Regions from separate parts of the Flavobacterium branchiarum genome, predicted to be linked through region 2. Evidence: riboswitches for the same ligand, from Rfam matches in the RefSeq annotation. Region 2 holds a riboswitch; each other region holds the start of a gene.
The links. A riboswitch is a leader RNA that binds a small molecule or an ion and turns the genes downstream of it on or off. The one in region 2 is predicted to bind cobalamin.
Positions count from the first base shown of each region.

Region 1: it holds a riboswitch for cobalamin, as region 2 does, so the genes downstream of both, QWY99_RS10490 (cell surface protein) here and QWY99_RS09610 (TonB-dependent receptor) in region 2, are expected to answer to the same signal.
Region 3: it holds a riboswitch for cobalamin, as region 2 does, so the genes downstream of both, QWY99_RS03850 (TonB-dependent receptor plug domain-containing protein) here and QWY99_RS09610 (TonB-dependent receptor) in region 2, are expected to answer to the same signal.

Region 1 is NZ_JAUFQQ010000003.1:2,254,732-2,259,078, forward strand. It holds gene QWY99_RS10480 (CusA/CzcA family heavy metal efflux RND transporter) at 1-2,024, opposite strand, end outside; gene QWY99_RS10485 (hypothetical protein) at 2,109-2,486, opposite strand; cobalamin riboswitch at 2,738-2,922, shown strand; gene QWY99_RS10490 (cell surface protein) at 3,054-4,259, shown strand; gene QWY99_RS10495 (DUF5074 domain-containing protein) at 4,290-4,347, shown strand, end outside.
Region 2 is NZ_JAUFQQ010000003.1:2,045,922-2,050,268, reverse strand. It holds gene QWY99_RS09615 (YncE family protein) at 1-187, opposite strand, end outside; gene QWY99_RS09610 (TonB-dependent receptor) at 184-2,232, opposite strand; cobalamin riboswitch at 2,349-2,558, opposite strand; gene QWY99_RS09605 (DUF1810 domain-containing protein) at 2,919-3,383, shown strand; gene QWY99_RS09600 (alpha/beta hydrolase) at 3,525-4,340, opposite strand.
Region 3 is NZ_JAUFQQ010000003.1:745,187-749,533, reverse strand. It holds gene cobT (nicotinate-nucleotide--dimethylbenzimidazole phosphoribosyltransferase) at 1-557, shown strand, start outside; gene tnpA (IS200/IS605 family transposase) at 572-1,000, shown strand; gene QWY99_RS03860 (adenosylcobinamide-GDP ribazoletransferase) at 1,248-2,045, shown strand; gene cobC (alpha-ribazole phosphatase) at 2,030-2,566, shown strand; cobalamin riboswitch at 2,644-2,874, shown strand; gene QWY99_RS03850 (TonB-dependent receptor plug domain-containing protein) at 2,903-4,347, shown strand, end outside.

The sequences.
Region 1 (4,347 bases), 210 kb from region 2:
AAGCGCATTTGAACTGGAAATTGAAAACCTGTAGTAACTCCTGGAGCAACTTGCTTTACTGTTTCGGTCATTTTATCTGCCAGCTCTGGAAATGAAGACGCGCTTGTCCATTCTGATTTGTCTTTTAAAACAATAATCATATCCCCTCCTTCTATAGGCATAGGATCTGTTGGAATCTCAGCACTTCCAATTCTTGAAACTACCTTTTCTACTTCTGGGTATTTACTTTTAAGAGCTGTCGAAATTTTCTGGATTGTTTCTGTTGTTGTTGATAGATTTGTACCTAACAATAATCGAGTTTCGACTGCAAAATCTCCTTCTTCTAACTGCGGAATAAACTCTCCTCCCATTCTTGAAAATACAAGCAATGCAACTCCAAATAAAACAAATGCCGAAATCACTATCCCTTTTCTCACTTGTAGAGCCTTAGACAACCACTTTTCGTAATAAAACTCAAGCCTTGCCATAATTCGGTCAGAAAGATTTGGTTTGTGGTTCATGTTCTTACTTATAAATAACGAACTAACCATTGGTACATAAGTAAGTGAAAGTATAAAAGCCCCTAGAATTGCAAAAGCAACTGTTTGTGCCATTGGTTTAAACATTTTGCCTTCTATTCCTTCTAATGATAATATAGGTAGGTAAACGATAAGGATTATTATTTGTCCAAAAACAGCAGCGTTCATCATTCGTCCTGCTGATCCTGTAACTTCTTTGTTCATACCTTCTTGCGAAAGAGTATCTATGTCTTTATACTTTTTGGTACTGTGTAAGTGATGTAATATGGCTTCGACTATAATTACTGCCCCATCTACAATCAATCCGAAGTCAAGCGCACCAAGACTCATAAGATTCCCGCTTACGCCAAAGGTATTCATCATGATAATGGCAAATAACATTGCCAACGGAATCACTGATGCTACAATAAGTCCGGCTCTTAAATTCCCTAAAAATAATACCAGTACCAAGACAACAATCAAGGCACCTTCGATAAGATTTTTTTGAACGGTACCAATGGCATTATCAACCATTTTAGTACGATCTAGAAAAGGTTCTATCTTTAAACCTTCTGGTAAAATCTTCTCAATTTCGGCAACTCGTTTCTTTACATTTACAATAACATTATTGGCATTTTCGCCTTTAAGCATCATCACTATTCCACCCACAGATTCTCCTAGATCGTCTGTCGTTAATGCTCCATATCGTATTGCCGAAGACATTTTTACATCGGCTATATCCTTAATAAGAATTGGAGTTCCTGCTTGGGTGTTTTTTACAATAATATTCTGAATATCACTTATATTCTTAGTAAGTCCAACACTTCGAATATAAAGTACCGTTGGACCTTTCTCAATATATGCACCTCCAGTGTTTTCGTTATTGCTACTTAATGCTGTAAACACTTCTTTAATGGTAAGACTTTGCGCCTTTAGTCGTGCTGGATTTACTGCAATTTCATATTGTTTAAGTTTTCCTCCAAAAGTGGCTACATCGGCAATTCCAGGAGTTCCTAGCAATTGTCTTCTGATAGTCCAATCCTGAATTGTTCTTAAATCTTCGAGCGAATACTTGGCTTCATAACCTGGCTGCGGTTTTACAACATATTGATATATTTCACCAAGTCCTGTTGTTGCAGGAGCCATTTCGGGAGTACTGGCATTTTCATCAATCTCTACTTTTTGTAAACGCTCTGCAACTTGCTGACGTGCCCAATACACATCTGTATCATCATCGAAGACGATAGTAACTAGCGAAAGTCCGAAGCGTGAAATACTACGACTTTCTTTTAATTGCGGAATATTACTTATTGCCTGTTCTATCGGAAAAGTAATAAGACGCTCTACATCTTCTGCTCCAAGTGATGGAGCTGTTGTAATAATTTGTACTTGATTGTTTGTGATGTCTGGAACGGCATCAATAGGTAAACGACTCACTTCATACACACCATAGATAATCCATAGCAATGTAAAGACGCCAATTACCAGTTTATTCTTAACTGAAAATTGTATTATCTTATTAAGCATAATTTGATTTAATTTTAGAAATAATAACGCTATGGCTAAAACATATTAAATGCCTTAACCACAATAAAATTTTTGAAAATCAAATTATACTACTGGAGGTCTAAATACCGAAAATAAAGCGGGGTTAGCATACAAATTACATGTATACGGAATACCTTTAGTCTGTGTTAGACTAGTATTAAAAGGAATGTAAATGGCATGTTTGTCTGTAGGTATAAATACAAGTTGCAACGAATAACCACTTATATTTTTAAAAGGAAGTTGCATATCGCGATCACCGTCATCATCATCTTGATCTTCGCCCCAATAATGCATTTCTAAAAAATCAATAAAACTTACTTTCTTTATTTCTATATGTTCATTAAAATGCTGAAACAGCACTGGCAGTTTATAAAACTGCTGAAAAACCCCAATATTAGAGGTTATTAAAAAAATAAATATGTAGATAATACTCTTTTTCACTTTGACAAATTTAACTTTTATACCTAAATAATTTATGCCAATAACAATAACCGCTCAATTTTTATGATTACACAAATACAAACCAATTTTACTTTAGTTTTTCACAATTAAATTCATAAAAAACTAAATTATTACAACTTAAACACTGTTTTAAAAAAACAATCCTAATCTAATCCTATCTAATCCATTGAAAAGCTTTGGTAATACTACTTTAGTGAATTTGCTTTAAATTATTTCTATCTATATTTTCTATACATTTGCCGAAATCTGGTGCGCCATAAAAAGCACTTAATAGGGAATTCGGTGAGAATCCGAGACAGACCCGCTGCTGTAAGCTCCGCATTAAAGTTTTTGAAAAATATATCCACTGTTTTTAAATGGGAAGGATTTCAAAAATGGAGTAAGTCAGAAGACCTGCCAGATAATATAATGTTTGACGCTTTCGTGGAATAAAGCTAAGGACAATGCTGGTTTTGTGTGCTTAAATGCGTGCGCAATCATCATTCCTCTATATTTCCGTAAGCGTTGTAATTATTTGCTTTTTATTCAAATAAATCACAATTAAATATGGAAAGAAATCCTTCTAAAATTTTAAAACTCTCGTTTCTATCAATTCTCTTGCTTGGTTTTATGGCTTGCGATAAAGATGAAAATCAGGAAAATGTAAATCCTACCGAAGTACTCACTGAATCCTACACAGTTAACCGCTTTAATGTTCTGAATATTGATCCGAATCTACCTAGCGATTCAAAACTTACTTGGAGTATCAATGACTCTATTATTTCACAAAGTTCACAACTAGATTTCATTAGCCCGTATTTAAAAAACTATCCTCTGACTTTGAAAGCAGAAACTAATGGAATTGTAAAAACATATACGGCTGTAATTAATGTAACTAAAGAACCAGTAAGTTATAGTAAATACATCTCTGATGTATCTGATTTCCGTCCTGCTGTAGGTCAGTTTACCAATGAAATCCCAATATACGCACCCGGAAATACAGAAGCAAATCTCATCAATAGAGCAAAAAAAGCACTTGTAGGATCACAAGCGAGCATGATCTCGCTAGGAGGTTTTGGAGGTTACGTTGTATTTGGCTTTGATCATACAATCCCCAATATGAATGGAAGAGACTTTAAAATTTTAGGGAATGCATTTTGGGGAGGTGAAGCCAATGAATCACGCTCAGGATCTTGTGAACCAGGGATTATTCTTGTTGCTTATGATAAAAATAAAAACGGAAAGCCTGATGCAGACGAATGGTACGAGATTGCAGGAAGTGAATATTTTAAAAAGACGACAATTAAGAATTATACCATTACCTATTTCAAACCTGATGCTAACAAACCTCAAGTTGCAGGAGATGAATTTTGGCAAACTGACATAGAATATATAAAATGGAATGATAACCTTGGTGGTTCTGGGTATAAAACACAAAGTACCTTTCATTCACAAAGCTATTATCCGCTTTGGATTACTGAGGCTTCCTATAGCTTAACTGGGACAAAAATCGAAAACAATTTTTATGACCAAAGTGGAACTGGAAACTATTGGGTAGGTAAATCATTTGATTTTGGATATGCTGATAATGCGCCAAATAATGATGAAGGTTCTAATATTGATATTTCTTGGGCTGTCGATAAAGATGGAAAATATGTAAAACTTCCTGGGATAGATTTTGTTAAAGTATATACAGGGATAAATCAAGAAGCTGGTTGGTTGGGAGAAGTTTCTACTGAAGTTTCTGGCGCCTATGACCTATATATAAAATAAAAATAAACTCTAAAAATTCAACTTAAATAAATGAAACAAAATTACTTTTTACAAATTCTGCTACTTTTTGTATTTCTTACCAATGCGC
Region 2 (4,347 bases):
CTATGCTTGCTCTGTTCATTCCCATATTGCCCTCGTTAAGAAGATAAAAACCTTCTATATTTCCATCGCTTCTTGGTGCAGCAACGCTCTTATCCGAAGAAAGAAAAATAACTTCATCTTCTCTACAAGAAATAAAGGCAAGAGCTACAAATATGCCTAATAGTAATTTTGTGATTGTCTTTCTCATAGCTCAATACTGATTATAAATTTTAGTGTACGACCCGGCATAGGATAATTGTATATAACCTCGTAATGCTGGTTAAGAAGATTATTAACTTCTACAGTTCCTTTTATTAGATAATGGCTAAGTGCAAAAGATTTTTGTAGCGACAAGTCATGAGTATACCAAGGTTGAACTTCATTCACCTTTATATTATTTACATTTCCATTGTATCGTTTTCCAACGTAAATAAAGCTGTAGTTAAAATTCCAAGATCCATAGTTAGCATTTAGGATTCCAGATCCACTATGCCATGGTGTGTAAGGAATTTGATCTCCATATGACGAAGTTTCTAAGCCTAAAAATTTTGTATAATCCCTGCTTTCTGAATAAGTATATGTTAGATTGGCGGTTAGATTTAATTTATTAATCTGTTTTCCCATATTGATAACCGTTTCAATACCATGTCCTTTTACTTGTCCCATGTTTGTCATCATCCAACGAAATAAATTTCCTGTAGGAGCTGCTACTATTTTGTCTTTAGTATCAGTATAATAGGCATCTGCTTGAATAGAAAATTTATCAAAGAAACTTTTTCCTGCGGGCAAATTATAAGTAAAACCAATATCGTATTGATTCATATATTCAGGTCGTAGTGTACTAGAACCAACCATAGTATAATATAAATCATTAAAAGTTGGCATTCTAAATATGCGCTTTGCAAATGCTCTAATATTAAAGTCATAATCTTTAAAAGGGGTATAACTAATAAACAAAGCAGGAGTCAACTCTTTTTTATCTGGCGCTTTGGCGTTATAACGTACTTCTTCCTGCACATAAGTCCCAACAAGACTACCTAAAGCCTTAAATTGTCCAACTCTAAGAGAACTTGCTAATGAAAATAATGCCGTATAGCGTTGCGGAAACGAAAACTGCGTTTGTATTCCTTTTCTTGTTGCGTCTAATTTATTGTATTGAAAATCGGTTGATAGCGAAACGTCCCACGTATGTAATATGCTGTACATATTTACTGCAGAGAAATATATTTCTTTTTGATAATAACTATCATCGGACTGTGCTCCTTCTGTTACTATTTCGCCTAATATGCTTGTGGTATCTCGTGCAACATAATGTGTGTAATCATCTGCATATTTAAGCTTTGCCTGAAATTTATATTTTTTTGTAAAATCCTTTATTATAGATGCTTGTGCGAAGAAATTCTTATCAGTTTGTCTGAATCCATCTGAAAACTTGTTTTCAACAATAGCTCCTGGTGCTCCCCTATCAGAATCATAGTAATACACCTTTGCATCCCACGTACCGTTATTGATTTTACCATAAATACCTGATTCAAATCGTAATGCTTCTATATCACTATTATGCCTTGTTGCTGTAGTATCATATGCCACGGTACCATCTTGATTGTCTCTTTTATATCTAAATTTGTACTGACCGTTTGATTTGATGTATTCTGAGCTTACACTCATGCTTACTTTATCACTTAATTTTTGTTCCCATCTAAAAGAAGGATTGTTGTAATTTATAGACATCGTTTTATAGCGTACTAACAAATGTGTCTTTTTATTATCATCAAAAACAGGGCGTTTTGTTTTTAGATAAATTGCTGAAGCTGCCGCAAAGTCCTTTGCCGACTGAAAAATTTCACTTTTCTGTCCATTATACATCGTAAGCGACTCCATATCGTCTAAGGAATATTTACCTAAATCAGTAACTCCATTCTGGGCATTACCCAATTGAATTCCATCATAAAAAACACCCACATGATGGGTACCCATATTACGTACATCGACTGTTTTAAGTCCTCCAAGTCCTCCGTAATCTTTAATTTGAGTTCCAGCAAAGTAGCGAAGGGCATCGGCAACATTATGGCTGGCTAAATTTTCTAGTAATTTCCCTGAAAGACTTTGTACTGGAATTACTTCTTGAAAAGGTTTTCCTTTTAGAATTACTTCTTTTAAAGGTCGAATACTATCATTTGATGCTTGAGAATAAAGCACGAATGGGGCACACAACGTAAAAATAAATAAGAATCTTTTTTTTCTATTATACATCACTTAATAAATTATAAAAACTTAGCGAGGTATAATAAAACAGAATCATAAGAAAAAAAGCCCATTATAAAATAATAGGGTGTTTTCTTGTTCTTCAACTTTGTTCCTCGAAAGTTTTAAACTATGTGATTTTGGCAGGTCTCCTGACTTATTCTATCTTTAAAACTGCCTTCCCATTTGCTGGAGCAAACAGTGACATAAGTAACGTTTAAAGACTTATATAGAACTTACAGTAGCGGGCCTGTTCAGGATTTACACCTGATTCCCTTTTAACTATTTTTGCTTAAATTATTAAGAAAAAATAGACCAAAATTTTAGGTAAAGATATAACTATACTTCATAAAAAATAATTGTTATCTAATAAAATTACAATTTTCACATTAAAATCATCAATAATAATAGGAAATCTATAAATGGTTAAAGTAAGATATTTGTAGTGTTCATGAACTTAAAAATAAAGTGAACATAGTAAGAATACAAGGGAGTTTCAATTGGTGTTATGAAGTCACAATTAGAGTAATTTTACTATTGAATTACAACTAAGAATTGAAGTTATTTTATACAACAATTAAAGTAAGATATTACACTACTTCATCATAAAACACACACTACCTGCGTCTTTGATTTGGATTTACCTATATTTTTAAGTACTTTTGCACTCTTTTTTTACCCAACATGATATTATAATGCCAAACACAAACAAAGATTTAATCCGCTTTTTAGAAGCACAAAACCAGTTGTATCTTACTGCTCTTTCTGAAATAAAAAAGGGAAAAAAAGAAACCCACTGGATGTGGTTTATCTTCCCTCAAATTGTAGGATTAGGCACTAGCGATACTTCTAAATTTTATGCTATTACAGATTTAAATGAAGCTACAGATTTTGTTGCTCACCCGATTTTAGGTAAGCATCTTATTGAGATCTCAGAATTGATTTTGACTTTTAAAATGAAATCTATTGAATCTATCCTTGGAGAGTTAGAATCACGAAAGCTACGCTCTTCGATGACTCTTTTTACCATGGTAGAAAATAGCAACCCAATTTTTCAGCACGTACTGGACGCCTTCTTCTCTGGAGAAAAAGATCCTCTTACCTTGTCCATTATTAATTCAATTATAAAGGAATCTATTGAAACAACTACACTGTTATAAAGCAGTATTACAATAGATTATTTACTCAAAAAAAACACTACGTTGTATTTGCCATAGCAAATCTGTAGTGTTTTTTTATTTTAATTTTACTACCTACTACTTCGTAGATTCAAAAACAAGAATAAATTTTCAATTTTTAATTTATTGGATATTAAATTGATTTTCAAATAAAGCTAATTGATTAGACAGTGCTTTACTCCAATAATTAGTGTCATGTCCTCCACGAGATTCAATGTAAAAATGCTCAATTTTTTGATTGGTTAAAAGTTGATGAAAATCCCTATTCATATCAATCATTTGACCATCTTCTGTGCCGCAATCAAAGTAATAAAATTGATTTGATTCTTTCATTTTATCAGCTTTATTAAAAGTTAAATATTCCTGAGGTAAATTTTTATACTCTCCCAGAAACTTGTCTACTTGATAATTGTGAAAGTTTTCTCCAAAACGATTAAAATCAATTGCTCCACAAGTACTTCCGACAATTGAAAAAGTATTTTTATAAGTTATTCCAATATTTGTTGCCCCATAACCGCCCATGCTCCAACCTAAAATTCCTCTAAATTTTCTATTTTTAATTGATGGATAATTAGAATCTATATATTCCACCAATTCTTTTCCGATAAAAGTTTGATATTGTGAAGTTTTATCAACAGGACTATCTACATACCAACTATTAAAATTTCCATTGGGTAAAACATAGATGGTTTGGTACATTTCAGATTTACTAACAAGATCTGGAATATCTTTTGTGTAAGTTCTATCGGGATTTCCGCTATAACCGTGGAGTATATAAACAGTTTTATAGGTTGCTCCTTTTTTAAGTTTAGGTGTGATTATTACAGTTTCAATATCCTTATTCATTTTTGCACTGAATATTTTTTTATGAATAATATCTTGAGCAGAAATTGCTAATGACGAAGCAAGTAATAGTGTTGTAAAAAATAGTGTTTTCATTTTTTTT
Region 3 (4,347 bases), 1.3 Mb from region 2:
AAACAGGAAGTAATTGCATTGGTTTTGGCGAAATGGGTATCGGGAATACTTCTACTGCTTCTGTATTAATGAGCGTTTTGGCAGGTTTCTCTATTGAAGAATGTGTTGGAAAAGGAACTGGAGTTGATGAAGATAAATTAATTCGGAAACAGCAAACCCTAAAAAGAGCTATTGATAATTATTCCGGTCAAGCCGAATTACAACAGCAACTTGCCTATTTTGGTGGTTTTGAAATCATGCAAATGGCTGGCGGAATGCTAGCTGCTTATAAGAATAACATGCTAATTCTAGTGGATGGTTTTATTTGTACAGTAGCATTTTTAGTTGCCTATAAAATAAATCCTGAAATCAAGAAAAATGCTATTTTCAGTCATTCCTCAGCCGAACAAGCTCATCAAAAATTATTGAATTATCTAGAAGTACAATCTGTTCTACAACTTGATTTACGCTTAGGCGAAGGAACGGGGTGTGCAATTGTTTTCCCAATAATACAATCGGCAGTTGCTTTCTTAAACGAAATGGCAACTTTTGAGAATGCTGGGATTAGTAATAAGTAATTTATATTAAAGATATGCCATTTATAAAAGTTTATATACATTTTGTCTGGAGTACTAAAAATAGATTTCCATATCTAAATTCGGTTGAGCTACGAGAGAAAGTATGGAGACACATTAAAGAAAATGCAAAAGAAAAAGGAATCTATATTGATTATGTAAATGGATATTCAGACCATTGCCATTGTCTAATTTCGTTAGGAGTTGATCAAAACATTCAAAAAATAATTCAGTTAATTAAAGGAGAATCATCATTTTGGATTAATAAAAATAAACTAACAAAAGAAAAATTTGAATGGCAAGATGAATATTTTGCTGTATCTGTATCTGAGTCAATTATTGATAAGGTTAGGAATTATATTAAAAATCAAGAAGCACATCATTCTAAGAAAACATTTCAAGAAGAGTATGATGAATTTTTTCTCAGATATGGATTTCAAAAATAAATAATAAATAAAGATTTGGCTAAAGCCAAAAAACTTAATAAATTTTGTATCCTCCAGATAAATCTGGAGGCAATTAAATGAAAATTAAATATCATTATAAAACAAAATTGATCTATATTCTAAAAAATAAATCTAAAGGCAATCAAATTACAGACATTCTTAAGATTCAATTGCCAACATCTTTAGATGTTGGATAATAATTATCAAAATCAAATTGGCTTTAGCCAAATAACAACAGCTACTTTAAATGAAAAAACAACTTCATATCTTTTTTACCGCTTTAATGTTTTACACTCGAATTCCATGTCCAAAAAACATTGATCACAATCCCGATTATCTAAATAAAGCAAGTCGCTATTTTCCTTTAATTGGATGGATTGTTGGAGGTCTTTCTTTTTTAGCCTTTTATGGCGCTTCATTTTTGGTTTCTACTACAGCTTCAATAATTATAGGAATGATTACAGGAATCTTAACTACTGGCGCTTTTCATGAAGATGGTTTTGCCGATGTTTGTGATGGTTTTGGTGGCGGTTGGACCAAAGAAAAAATTCTTTTAATTATGAAAGACAGCGCAATTGGTGCTTATGGTGCAATTGGTGTGGTATTACTATTTTTATTGAAATTTCAATTACTAACTGAATTAATAACGATAAAATCAATTACAAATCAGCAAGCTGTTTTTATAATCCTTCTGCTATTTATTGCTGGGCATTCTATTAGCCGCTTAGCTGCGATTAGCATTGTATTCACACATGAATATTCTCGTGAAGATGCTTCAAGCAAAAGCAAACCTATTGCAAAAAGCTTTAGCTGGAAAGAAGTTGTAGGAGCATTCTTTTTTGGTTTATTACCTCTTTTAATTCTTTCTTATTTTCAATATCAATTACTTTGGGTTCTAATTCCAGTATTTTTGACACGTTATTTTTTAGCACGTTATTTTCAAAAATGGATTGATGGTTATACTGGGGATTGTTTAGGCGCAACTCAACAAGTTTGCGAAGTTATCTTTTACTTAAGTGTTATAGCAATATGGAAATTTATTTAGTACGTCACACCGAAACTGTTTGCGAAAAAGGAGTTTGTTATGGCCAAACAGATGTAAACATAGCCCAACCTTACGATGTAATTTTTGAAACCATTGTACAGCAATTGCCTAAAGACGCCTTACTATATACAAGTCCTTTGCAACGTTGTACAATACTAAGCAAGTACATCCAAAAACAAACTCAAATTACAAATTACAAAGAAGACATACGTTTAATGGAAATGAATTTTGGTGATTGGGAAATGAAAAACTGGAACGAAATCTCCCCAGAAGAACTAAACCCTTGGATGGAAGATTTTGTAAATATTCGCGTCCCAAATGGAGAATCTTTTGTCGATTTACATGAAAGAGTTTCTGATTTTATGGAAAATGAAATACTAAGTAAAACTTCCCAAAAAGTAATTATTGTTGCTCATGCTGGAGTTGTCCGAAGCATTTTATGTCTTTTAAATTCTCTTCCTTTAAAAGATGCTTTCCAAAATAAAGTCGATTTTGGTCAGGTTATAAAAATCGTAATTTAAATCCTAAAACGATTCATTTGATTTGCATTTTGGGTTAAAGTCAGAACAAATTCTAATTTTAAGCATTTTTACCTTTATATTTGCAGCCATATTAAGGTTGTGTTATTTTTTCACACATTAAAAGGGAATTAAGTAATTGAAGATTTAAAAACATCTAAATCTACATTCAAAAAGCTTGAGCTGTACCCGCAACTGTAAACTTAGTTCCGTAAGGAATGCTTATTGTTAGCTACAAAACCACTGTTTTAAAACGGGAAGGTAAACAATAAGACGTAAGCCAGGAGACCTGCCTTTGTTAACAAATATCGAACTCTCGGGAAGAAGAGTTTAGAAATTATGACATTACAAAAATTCTTTATCTGCTTTTCTATCTTAATTTGCCAATTCATTTCGGCACAAAATGACTCTATAACAAAACTAAAAGAAGTTATAGTTTCAGATACTAATCTCAAAAAATATTCTGATTCACAGTCTATTCAAGTACTTAACGATTCCATAATTAATCGAAACCAAGCCTCTTTAACTTCTCTTTTAAATTACAATACTGTTATTTACTTTAAAGAAAATGGCCTCGGAATGACTTCTGCACCCTCTTTTAGAGGAACTACTGGTGCACAAACGGCAGTTATATGGAATGGAATTAATATCAATTCGCAATTTTTAGGTCAAGCTGATTTTAACACAATCGGAACAAGAGATTTTAATTCTATAGCTGTAAAAGCTGGAGGAGGAAGTATTCTATATGGCAGTGGAGCTATTGGAGGAAGTATTCATCTTAATAATGACTTAACTTTTAAAAATAATTTCTCAAATCATTTATTTTTTAGCGCAGGAAGTTATGACACCTATAGCTTAAATTATCGCACTGCTATTTCATCAAAAAAATATAGCCTTCAGGTTAGCTTTTCAAGAAATAGCTCTGAAAATGATTTTAAATATCCAGGTAACAGCAATCAAAAAAATCTCAATGGGGAATACTATAACACGAGTTTAAACACAACATTTGGTTATAAAATTGATTCTAGAAACACTTTGAAATTATACAGTCAATTTTATGATTCAGAACGTCATTTTTCTTTGACTTCTCCAAACGCTACAAAAACAAAATATAATGATTTCAATACTCGTAATCTCTTAGAATGGGAGAATGTATTTAATCGTTTTACTTCCAAATTAAGAGTTGCTCACATCGGAGAATCTTATAAATATTTCCCAAATATTACTTCCGATTTTTTCACTCATGGAAAAGTTGAAACATCTATTATAAAATACGATTTAGCTTTTGATGTAAATGACAAAATTAAACTAAATACAATCATTGATTACAACCGTAACAAAGGATACGGCTCTAGCATTGATAACGTTAGTAGAGAAATAGGATCTGCTAGCTTATTATTACAACATTATGTAACTGATAAATGGGACTACACAGCCAGCATTCGTCAGGAAATAACAGATCAATACGGAAACCCTTTCCTTTTTTCTTTAGGTACAAGATATCAATTTACAGATTTTTATCGCATCAAACTAAATGCTTCAAAGAATTTCAGAATGCCTACTTACAACGATTTGTATTGGCAAGGAAGTGGAAATCCTGATTTAAAACCAGAAAATTCATATCAAGCAGAAATTGGTAATGAATTTTTCACAAAAAACTTTTCCTTATCTCTAACTACTTATTACAATTCAATAACAGATTTATTGCGTTGGATACCATCTGAAGGTGGAGGCGATAATTGGTCTCCCGAAAACACAGACAAAGTTAGAGCCTACGGTGGTGA